2 linked regions of the Minwuia thermotolerans genome follow. The main gene of each other region encodes a partner of the protein of the gene in region 2 in a complex. Links are inferred from orthologs where the notes say so. Each region holds a gene or a part of one and is shown on either strand. Other genes may lie near its edges.

Region 1 (5,909 bases), on a different replicon or contig from region 2:
TTGCCGCTGCCGACATCGCCCTGGATCAGCCGCATCATCCGGTGCGGCGAGGCCATGTCTTCGAGGATTTCCGCCAGCACGCGCCGCTGGGCGCCGGTCAGTTCCCAGCGCAGCCCCTGCCGGACCTTCTCCGCGATGCGGCCGTCGCCCTGGAGACGCCGTCCGCCGCGGCGCTTCAGCCGGCGCCGCACCAGGGAGAGGGCGAGCTGGTTGGCCAGCAGTTCGTCATAGGCCAGCCGGCGCAACGCCGGCGTGCTTTCGATCGCCGTTGCGCGCTCCGGCGCGTGAACCGAGCGCACCGCATCGCGCCAGGCAGGAAAGCCGTGTCTTTCCTTCAGCGCCGGATCCAGCCATTCGGGGAGATCGGGCGCCTGCGCGGCGGCCCGGGCGACGATGTGGCGGAGCGTCTTCGGGGCCAGCCCTGCGGTCAACGGATAGACCGGCTCGATGGCCGGTATCTCCTCACCCGCCGCGGGATCGACGGCATAGTCGGGATGGGCCATCTGGAGCGCGTCGCCATAGCGGTCGATCCGTCCGCTGATCAGCCGGCGCGCGCCCGGCGGATAGGTCTGCTCCAGCCAGTCGCGGCGGGGATTGAAGAACACCAGGGCTGCGCTTGCCGTGCCGTCGGTGACGATCACGCGATAGGGTTGACGTCCCCGTCCGGCGCGATGCTCGGTGACGGTGACGTCGATCGTCGCCACGCGGCCGGTCTCGGCGTCTTCCAGCTTCGGGCGGTAGCCGCGGTCGATCACGCCGCTGGGCAACAACCAGATCAGATCCAGCACGCGGCTCGCCCCCAACCGGTCCAGCAATGCCGCCACGCGCGGGCCGACGCCCTTCAGATTGGTCGCGGGCTGGAACAGGGCAAAGAGGATCTCCGGGCGCATGGCCCTTTATGATGCGGCCCGCGCCCCCGTGACAAGCCGCACCCTGACATCCCGCCACCGGACGGTTATATCAGCGGTTCCATTCAGCGAGGCCGGATTCATGGACGCGACCGACGACGATCTCGAGCTGCGGCGGAAAAAGCTGCTCTACCGGTCCCACTACACGGGCACCAAGGAGACCGATATCCTGCTCACGCGCTTCGCGGAGCGCAATCTGCCGACGTTCGACGCCCGGCAACTCGACCTCTATGAGGCGATACTGCACGCCGGCGATCCAGAAATTCTCGCCTGGGTCGTGGGCCGCAAGCCCATACCCCCCGAATACGACAACGAGGTCAGCCGCATGCTCGTCCGTTTCAACTTCGCCCAGCCCGGATCGTGACGGTCACAGAACGCGCGCCACTGAGCCACAAGCTCGCCGGCCCGGGGCGGATCACCGTCCAGAACGCGCCGGAGGGTCTCGACGCACGCCTGCTGGCGGATCTGGCGCGGGAACTCGACCGCGGCGCCGTGTTCGTCGCCCGCGACGACCAGCGGCTTGCCGCGACAGCTGACATGATCCGCTTCTTCGCGCCGGCGCTGGAGCCCGTGGTCTTTCCGGCCTGGGATTGCCTGCCTTTCGACCGTTCCTCGCCCAATCGCCAGATTCTGGCCGAACGCATGGAAGCGCTTGGCATGCTGGCGGAAAACGGCGCCGCCGGGCGGCTGATCCTAACGACCGTGAACGCCATCACCCAGCGCGTGCCCGAGCGCGCCGAGGTCAGCGGCGGCCACTTCGCCGCGCGGGTCGGCGATCCGATCGACGAGGCCGAGCTGATCGCCTTTCTGGTGGCCCAGGGCTACGGCCGCACCGGCACGGTCATGGAACCCGGCGAGTACGCGATCCGCGGCGGCTTGATCGACATCTTCCCGCCCAACGACGACCAGCCGGTGCGGCTCGATCTGTTCGGGCGGGAGCTGGAAAGCATCCGGCGTTTCGACCCCATGAGCCAGCGGACGCTCGCCAGGGTCGACAGCTTTGCGCTCACGCCGGTCAGCGAACTGGTGCTGGACGAACGTCGCGCCAACCATTTCCGGGCCCGCTACCGCGAGCTGTTCGGCATCAAGGCCGAGTCCGATCCGATCTACGAGGCGGTCTCGGAGGGCCGGAGCTTTCCGGGGATGGAGCACTGGCTGCCGATCTTCTATCGCCGTCTGGAGACACTGTTCGACTATATCGGCGAGGCTGCGCTCGTGCTGGACCACCTGGCGGACGACGCCGCCGAAAGCCGATTCGCGGCCATCGAGGACTACCAGGTCACCCGCGCCGAAGCGGTGAAGGCGACCGCCGCGGGGCAGGGGAGCGCCGGCGCGGTCTTCCGACCGCTGCCGGCGGACGCGCTCTATCTTGCGCCCGGCGAATGGGCCGAATATCTCGCCGGTCAGCCGGTGGCCGCCCTGACGCCGTTCAACGTCGGCGACGGGGAAAGTCCGGTCATCCACGATCTGCAGGGCCGCAGGGGACGGGACTTCGCGCCGGAGCGGGCGACGCCGCACGCCAATGTCTACGAGGCGCTTGCGCGCCATATCCAGGATCTGGCGCCCGACCGCCAGATCATGGTGGCGAGCTATTCCGACGGCGCCCGGCAACGCCTGGGCGGCATGCTGCGCGACGCCGGAATCCGGGCCATCGCCGAGGTCGAGACCTTCGACGAGGCGATGAAGCTCGACCGCAACGTGGTCGGCCTCGCAGTGCTGTCCATCGAAGCCGGCTTCGAGGCGCCCGACGCGGTGCTGATTTCGGAACAGGACGTTCTAGGTGACCGGCTGGTGCGCAAGCGGCGCCGGCGCCGGCGTTCGGAGAACTTCGTCGCCAACGCGTCGGACCTGCAGCTCGGCGACCTGGTGGTCCACAGCGAACACGGCATCGGCCGCTACGAAGGACTCGAGACACTCGACATCGTCGGCGCGGCTCATGATTGCGTGTTGCTGATCTACGACGGCGGCGACAAGCTCTACCTGCCGGTGGAGAACATCGAGCTGCTGTCCCGCTACGGCTCGGGTGAGGGCGAAGTCACCCTGGACCGGCTCGGCGGCAAAGGCTGGCAGACGCGGAAGGCGCGGCTGAAACAGCGGCTGAAGGAGATGGCCGAGGCCCTGATCCGCGTCGCCGCGGGCCGCCAGCTCGCCGATGCGCCCAGGCTGACGCCGCCCGCCGGCGCCTACCACGAATTCTGCGACCGCTTCCCCTATCAGGAGACCGACGATCAGGCGCGGGCGATCGACGATACGATCGGCGACCTGGCCGCCGGGCGTCCCATGGACCGCCTGATCTGCGGCGATGTGGGTTTCGGCAAGACCGAGGTGGCGCTGCGCACCGCCTTCATCGCGGCGATGGACGGCATGCAGGTGGCGCTGGTCGCGCCGACCACCCTGCTGGTCCGTCAGCACTACCAGACGTTCCTCGAGCGGTTCCGCGACTTCCCCGTCCGGATCGGCCAGCTGTCGCGGCTGGTTCCCGGCAAGCAGGCGAACGAGGTCAGGAAGGACCTGAGGAACGGCCAGCTCGACATCGTCATCGGCACCCATGCGCTGCTGGGCAAGGGCGTCGAGTTCAAGCGCCTCGGCCTGCTGATCGTCGACGAGGAGCAGCATTTCGGCGTCAAGCACAAGGAGCGGCTGAAGGAGTTGAAATCCGACGTCCACGTGCTGACGCTGACCGCCACGCCGATCCCGCGCACCCTGCAGCTCGCGCTGACCGGGATCCGCGACCTTTCGGTCATCGCCACGCCGCCCGTCGACCGGCTGGCGGTGCGCACCTTCGTGCTGCCCTTCGACGAGATCGTGGCCCGGGAAGCCCTGCTCCGGGAGCATTATCGCGGCGGTCAGAGCTTCTTCGTCTGCCCCCGCATCAGCGACCTCGCCGCCGTCGAGGCATTCATGAAGGACCATGTGCCGGAGCTGAAATTCGTGGTCGCACATGGCCAGATGCCTGTCCGGGAGCTGGAGGACGCGATGAACGCCTTCTACGACGGCTCCTACGACGTGCTGGTCTCCACCAACATCGTGGAGTCGGGCCTGGATGTGCCCAATGCGAACACGATGGTGGTCTACCGCGCCGACATGTTCGGTCTGTCCCAGCTCTACCAGCTTCGCGGCCGCATCGGCCGCTCCAAGACGCGCGCCTACGCCTATCTGACCGTGCCGGCGAACCGGCGCGTTACCGATGGGGCCGACAAGCGGCTGCGCGTGCTCCAGACCCTGGACCAGCTCGGTGCGGGCTTCACCCTGGCCAGCCACGATCTCGACATCCGCGGCGCCGGCAACCTTCTGGGCGAGGAGCAGTCGGGCCAGATCCGCGAGGTGGGCGTGGAACTGTACCAGTCCATGCTGGAGGAGGCGGTGGCCGAGGCCCGGGGCCAGACCGACGCCCAGAGCGGCGACTGGTCGCCGAACATCAACCTTGGGGCGCCGGTGCTGATCCCCGACTACTATGTCGCCGACCTGTCCGCGCGGCTGGACCTCTACAAGCGCCTGGGCCATGTCGCCGACCTGGACGAGATCGAGGCCATCGCTGCGGAGATGATCGACCGCTTCGGGCCGCTGCCGCCCGAAGTCGACAACCTGTTCGACGTCGTCGCCATCAAGAGCCTGTGCCGCGCGGCGAACATCGCCAAGCTGGACGCCGGACCGAAGGGCGCCACCGTGCTGTTCAGGGAGAACGAGTTCCCCGATCCCGGCGGGCTCGTGCGTTTCATTTCCGGTCAGCAGGGCACGGCGAAGCTTCGCCCCGATCACACCCTTGTCTATCTGCGCGACTGGTCGGACCTGTCGACGCGGGTCAAGGGCGTGCGCAGCCTCGCGCGCGGATTGGCCCAGATCGCGGAGAAGGCCGCCTAAGCCGCGCGCTCACGCCGCCGAGGCCCGACGGACAGGACGGGCAGGAAAGATCAGGGCGGTCAGCAGGGAAACCGCCGCGCCGCCGGCGAAGACCGCACCGAAGCCGATCGGCTCCTCCAGCTGACCGGCGACCAGCGGCCCCAGGACATTCCCGGCCGCGACGCAGAAGACGGCCGCCGTGAAGCTGACCGACGGCAGGTCGGGAAAGAGCCGTGCGCTCCAGAAGGCCAGCACCGCGCTCAGCATCATCAGACAGACGCCCTGCAGCCCGGCGGAAACCAGAACTCCGGCCCAAGACGACGGCGCCAGCGCGAGCAGGATATGCGACAGGGCGCTGGCGGCGAAGATCGCACGCAGCAGCGCCGGGAGACCCATGCGTCCCTCGATCTGCCGGGTCAGCAGGCCGAGCGCGCCGGCCACACCGAAGGCAATATAGAGAACCGGCCCGGCGGCGGCCGCATCGAGGCCGGTCAGGCCGCCTTCGCGGGTGATGTGATCGACTGCGAAGGAGAGGTAGAGCGCGTTGGTCAGACCGAAGGAGAAGGCCAGTATGTACATCGGCCATGCGGGTCGGTAGGCCACCAGTTCCCGCAACGGCCAGTCGCTCGGCGCTGGCAGATCCGCGCCGCCGGGTCCCCGGCTCTGGCGCATGTGGAACAGCGCCAGCACATTGATCAGAAGCGAGACCGCCGCGAGACCGGCGAACATGGCCCAGGGCGCCCGCCAGCCGAACTCCCCCAGGAACATTGCAAACGCGACAGCGCCCGCGAATCCAATGCCGAAGGTGGTGCCGGTGCTGACCACCGAAAGCACACGATCCTTCTGGCCGTCGACGAGACTCCGCGCGGCGGTGTTGTTGTAGGGAGTCCACGAAAAGCCGGCGCTCGACGCGGCCAGCGCCACGCCGACACCCAGCAGGAACACATTGCCCGTCGCGGCGATGAGGCCCAGTCCCGCCGTCGCGGCTATCCCGCCCAGCGCGACCGGCGCCCGCGGCCCCACACGGCCGGTCAGCCAGCCGGTCAGAAGCAGCGCCGCCAGGAAGGCGCCGAACGCCGCCGAGGCGATCGAGCCCGCGGTTGCCGTCGTCAGCCCGAAGTCCGCCCGGAAGGCGGGCAGGAAAAGACCGAAGCCCATCCG
Region 2 (5,249 bases):
GGACGTGGCGAGGCGCAGGTTCACCACCGGATTGCCGTCGTTCATGCGGCGCACTTCCGGGTCGGCGCCCAGATTGCCCACCAGAATGACCTTGTTCACCCCTGCCATGTTCAGCCCTCCGCGCCGGAATCGATTCTGCCCCGAGTCTTAGCCCCTCGCGGCGGCGGACGCCACCGGCTTGCGACGGCCCGCCGGGGGGCGGCTGATCGGCGCACGCCACCGGGGAACGGTCCAAAACCGGCTCCGCGCCCTATATTGTCATGAGACGCGCCGAAGGTCTGGTCCGGCCCGGCGAGGCGCGATAGGTTTTCCATTCGTTCCGCTTTCTCCGGCAGATGGTGTTTCATGCAGAAGGTCATCAGTGTCCGCGGCGCCCGCGAGCACAATCTGAAGGGCATTGACGTCGACATTCCCCGCGACCGGCTGGTGGTGATCACCGGGCTGTCGGGTTCGGGCAAGTCGTCGCTGGCCTTCGACACCATCTACGCCGAAGGGCAGCGCCGCTATGTCGAGAGCCTTTCGGCCTATGCGCGCCAGTTCCTGGAACTGATGCAGAAGCCGGACGTCGACCACATCGAGGGGCTGAGCCCGGCCATCTCCATAGAGCAGAAAACGACGTCGAAGAATCCGCGCTCCACCGTCGGCACGGTGACCGAGATCCATGACTACATGCGCCTGCTCTGGGCCCGGATCGGCATCCCCTACTCGCCCGCGACCGGCGAGCCGATCGAGAGCCAGACGGTCAGCCAGATGGTCGACCGGGTGATGGCCATGGAGGAAGGCACGCGGCTCTACCTGCTGGCGCCCATGGTGCGCGGCCGCAAGGGCGAGTACCGCAAGGAGTTCAGGGATCTCAGGAAGGGCGGCTTCCAGCGCGTCAAGGTCGACGGCGAGCTCTACGACATCGAGGACGTGCCGGCGCTCGACAAGAAGCTCAAGCACGACATCGAGGTGGTGGTCGACCGCATCGTCGTCCGCGACGACATCGCCACCCGCCTCGCCGACAGCTTCGAGACCGCGCTGGCCCTGGCCGAGGGCATCGCCATTGCCGAGAACGCCGACGGCGGCGAGCGGACCGTCTTCTCGGCCAAGTTCGCCTGCCCGGTCTCCGGCTTCACCATCGAGGAGATCGAGCCCCGGCTGTTCAGCTTCAACAACCCCTTCGGCGCCTGTCCGGCCTGCGACGGCCTGGGCACGGAGATGTATGTCGACGCCGACCTCGTGGTCCCCGAGAAGGACCTGAGCCTGCGTGCCGGCGCCATCGCGCCCTGGTCGAAGACGACCTCGCCCTACTACATGCAGACGCTGGACAGCATCCTGCGCCATTTTGGCCAGTCCATGACCACGCCCTGGGAGGAGCTGCCCGAGGCGGTGCGGGACGTCATCCTGTTCGGCTCGGGCAAGGAGCAGATCGAGTTCCGCTATGACGACGGCCTGCGCAGCTACAAGACGGCCAAGGGCTTCGAAGGCGTCGTCCGCAATCTGGAGCGGCGCTGGCGCGAAACCGATTCGGCGCGCATGCGCGAGGAGATCGAGACCTATCAGGCGAAGACCGCCTGCTCGGTCTGCGGCGGGTACCGGCTGAAGCCCGAGGCGCTGGCGGTGAAGATCAACGGCCTGCATATCGGCCAGGCCTCGGAATTCTCCATCAAGGGGGCGGCGGAGTGGTTCGGCGGGCTGGAGCCGAAGCTGACCCCGAAACAGCGGGAGATCGCCGAACGTATCCTGAAGGAAATCAACGAACGCGTCGGCTTCCTCAACAATGTCGGCCTGGAATACCTGACGCTGAGCCGCAATTCCGGCACGCTGTCGGGCGGCGAGAGCCAGCGGATCCGTCTGGCCAGCCAGATCGGGTCCGGCCTCACAGGCGTGCTCTACGTGCTCGACGAGCCCTCCATCGGCCTGCACCAGCGCGACAATGGCCGCCTGCTGGAGACGCTGAAGAACCTGCGCGATCTCGGCAATACGGTGATCGTCGTGGAGCACGACGAGGAAGCCATCCTGTCGGCCGACCACGTCATCGACATCGGCCCGCTGGCCGGCGCCCATGGCGGCGAACTGATCGCCGAGGGCACGCCCGAGCGGATCATGCAGACCGAGGCCTCGATCACCGGCCAGTATCTCGCCGGCATCGCCCAGGTGCCGGTGCCGCAGCGGCGCCGCGAAGGCCACCGGGACCGCTTCCTGCGCATTGTCGGCGCCACCGGCAACAACCTGAAGAACGTCACCGCCACCCTGCCGCTCGGCGCCTTCGTCTGCATCACGGGCGTTTCGGGATCGGGCAAGTCGACGCTGACCATCGAGACGCTCTACAAGGCGCTGGCGCGGCGGCTGCACGGCGCCAAGGCCGCACCGGCGCCGCATCAGCGCATCGACGGCCTGGAATGGCTGGACAAGATCATCGACATCGACCAGTCGCCCATCGGCCGCACCCCGCGCTCCAATCCGGCGACCTATACCGGCGCCTTCTCGCCGATCCGCGACTGGTTCGCGGAACTGCCCGAGGCCAAGGCGCGCGGCTACAAGCCCGGGCGGTTCAGCTTCAACGTCAAGGGCGGGCGCTGCGAGGCCTGCCAGGGCGACGGGCTGATCAAGATCGAGATGCACTTCCTGCCCGACATCTACGTCACCTGCGACGTCTGCAAGGGCCGGCGCTACAACCGCGAGACCCTCGACATCCTGTTCAAGGGCAAGTCGATCTCCGACGTGCTGGAGATGACCGTCGAGGAGGGCCAGGAGTTCTTCAAGGCGGTGCCGGCGGTGCGCGAGAAGCTGGACACGCTGATGCGCGTCGGCCTCGGCTACATCAAGATCGGCCAGCAGGCGACGACGCTCTCGGGCGGCGAGGCCCAGCGCGTGAAGCTGGCCAAGGAACTGTCGAAACGGGCCACGGGCCGCACGCTCTACATCCTGGACGAGCCGACCACAGGCCTGCATTTCGAGGACGTGCGGAAGCTGCTGGAAGTGCTGCAGGCGCTGGTCGACAGCGGCAATTCGGTGCTCGTCATCGAACACAACCTGGAAGTCATCAAGACCGCCGACTGGATCGTCGACATCGGCCCGGAAGGCGGCGACGGCGGCGGCGAGATCGTCGCCTGCGGCACGCCCGAGGAAGTCGCCACGGTCGCCGAGAGCCACACCGGCCGCTATCTGGCCGAAGTGCTGGCCCGGCGCGCGTCGAAGGCGCTGCCGGCGCCGAAGAAAGCGCGGACGCGGAAGCGGCGCAACGCCGCCTGAATCAGGCCGCGGTGCGGCGGAGGGGAACGAGATGGCGGAGACGGAATCCTTCGGCCTGGAAGGCAAGGCGGCGCTGGTCGTCGGCGGCGGCGCGGCGGGCGACGGCATCGGCAATGGCCGGGCGGCGGCGATCCTGCTGGCCCGCGCCGGCGCGCGCGTGATGGTCGCCGACCGCGACAGGGCGCTGGCCGAGCGCACGGCGGAAATGATCCGGGGCGAGGGCGGCGAGGCCCGCGCCTTCGAGGCCGACGCCACCGACGAAGCACAGTGCGAGGCCATGGTGCGGGCGACGCTGGATGCCTTCGGCCGGCTCGATGCCCTCGACAACAATGTCGGCATCGGCAGCCGCGGCAGCGTCGTCGCCACCAGCCAGACCGACTGGGAGCGGGTGATGCGGGTCAATGTCGAGACCATGTTCCTGGTCTCCAAGCACGCCATCCCGGCCATGATAGAGAGCGGCGGCGGCGCCATCGTCAACGTCTCGTCGATCTCGGCGCTCAGGCCGCGCGGTCTGACCGCCTATTCCGTCTCCAAGGGCGCGGTGATAGCGCTGACCCGGGCCATGGCGGTCGATCACGGCCCGGACGGAATCCGGGTGAACTGCGTCGCGCCGGGGCCGGTCTACACGCCCATGGTCTATGGCCGCGGCATGAGCGAGGCGGCGCGCGCCCAGCGGGCGAAGGCCTCCAGGCTGGGCATCGAGGGCACGGGCTGGGACGTCGGCCAGGCCGTGCGTTTCCTGCTGTCGGCCCAGGCGCGCTATGTCACCGGCCAGACGCTGGTGGTGGACGGTGGTGTGACGCTGACCGGACCGGAACGGGATTCGGCCGGCTGAGGCGGCCAGAGGGGAGAACCGGAAAATGGCGCGCGTGAAGTACCTGACGAAGGACGACCTGGCGGAGGACGACAGGCCGCTGCTGGAGCGTTCGGGCATCAACCTGTTCCGGGCGCTGGCCAACAATCCGTCCGCCGCGCGGGCCTTCGCGCATCTGGGCAGCCACATCCGCAACGGGAGCGAGCTGGACGGACGGATCCGGGAACTGGCCATCCTGACCGTCGGCTGGCTGGCGCGCTCCCCCTACGAGTGGTCGCATCACATCAGGATCGGTTACGACTTCGGCGTCAGCGAGGCGGATATCGAGGGCCTGATCGCCGAAGCGGAAGGCCGCGACAGCGATCTCGACCCGCTGGCGAAGCTCGCCTGCCGGGCGGCGCGGGAGATGACGCTGGACGGCGCAGTCGCGGACGCGACCTTCGATGCCCTGGAAGGTCATCTGGGCCACGACCTGATCATCGAACTCGTGCTGGCCGTCGCGACCTACAATGCGGTCGTCCGCATCCTCGGCAGCCTGCAGATCGACGTCGAGGACGCCTACATGCCCTATCTCGAGCGCTTCCCCCTGCCGGAGAAGTGAAACCCCTCAATGGCTCTCCAGCGTCAGGCGCAGACCGCTGCGGAAGTCGGTCTCCGCGGGGACGTTGAAGGCGGCGTTGGCCTTTGCGGGGTCGCCCAGTGAGGTACGGATGTCGCCGGCGCGCGGCTCGGCGAAGGTGATGTCGGCTTCGGCGTCCGACAACTCCGCGATCGTGTTTGCCAGATCCAGCACCGAGGTCTTGCGGCCGGTGCAGACATTGAAGACCGCACCTTCGCCGCCGCCCGCGTCCATCGCCGCCAGCAGGTGGCGCACCACGTCGCCGACATAGACGAAGTCCCGCACCTGCTCGCCGTTGCCGAAGATCGTGATGCCCTGGCCAGCGCGGATGCGGTCGGTGAAGATGGCGATGACGCCGGAATAGGGCGACTTCGGGTCCTGGCGCGGCCCGAAGACGTTGAAGAAGCGGAAGCCGGTATTGGGCACGCCGTGCACGCCATGGGCGACGCGGCCATGCAGTTCGCAGCCCAGCTTGTCGGCGCCATAGGCCGAGAGCGGCCTGGTGCGCGCGTCCTCGTCCAGCGGCACGTCGGGGTTGTCGCCGTAGACGGCGGCCGATGAGGCGTAGATCACTGGCCG

Evidence for each region. The genes of interacting proteins can lie anywhere in the genome.
Region 1: the proteins of uvrA (region 2) and mfd are in contact, whole or in part, in a crystal structure (PDB 4DFC), measured with the Escherichia coli proteins. The link is inferred for Minwuia thermotolerans from one-to-one orthologs.

What each region holds. Positions count from the first base shown.
Region 1 is NZ_PIGG01000073.1:11,795-17,703, forward strand. Bases 873-4,969 are described here. They hold mfd (transcription-repair coupling factor), read left to right. Parts: upstream 873-1,268; coding sequence 1,269-4,769; downstream 4,770-4,969. Other genes in these bases: recG (ATP-dependent DNA helicase RecG), read right to left, coding at 873-890; CWC60_RS20860 (FAD assembly factor SdhE), read left to right, coding at 991-1,272; CWC60_RS20870 (MFS transporter), read right to left, coding at 4,779-4,969. Outside these bases: more of recG, read right to left, coding at 1-872; more of CWC60_RS20870, read right to left, coding at 4,970-5,909. UniProt on the Escherichia coli protein: Couples transcription and DNA repair by recognizing RNA polymerase (RNAP) stalled at DNA lesions. Mediates ATP-dependent release of RNAP and its truncated transcript from the DNA, and recruitment of nucleotide excision repair machinery to the damaged site.
Region 2 is NZ_PIGG01000009.1:25,274-30,522, reverse strand. What follows is about bases 1-3,437. They hold uvrA (excinuclease ABC subunit UvrA), read left to right. Parts: upstream 1-345; coding sequence 346-3,237; downstream 3,238-3,437. Other genes in these bases: CWC60_RS01035 (SDR family NAD(P)-dependent oxidoreductase), read left to right, coding at 3,269-3,437; ssb (single-stranded DNA-binding protein), read right to left, coding at 1-108. Also shown: more of CWC60_RS01035, read left to right, coding at 3,438-4,072; CWC60_RS01030 (carboxymuconolactone decarboxylase family protein), read left to right, coding at 4,098-4,652; CWC60_RS01025 (NAD-dependent epimerase/dehydratase family protein), read right to left, coding at 4,659-5,249. UniProt on the Escherichia coli protein: The UvrABC repair system catalyzes the recognition and processing of DNA lesions. UvrA is an ATPase and a DNA-binding protein. A damage recognition complex composed of 2 UvrA and 2 UvrB subunits scans DNA for abnormalities.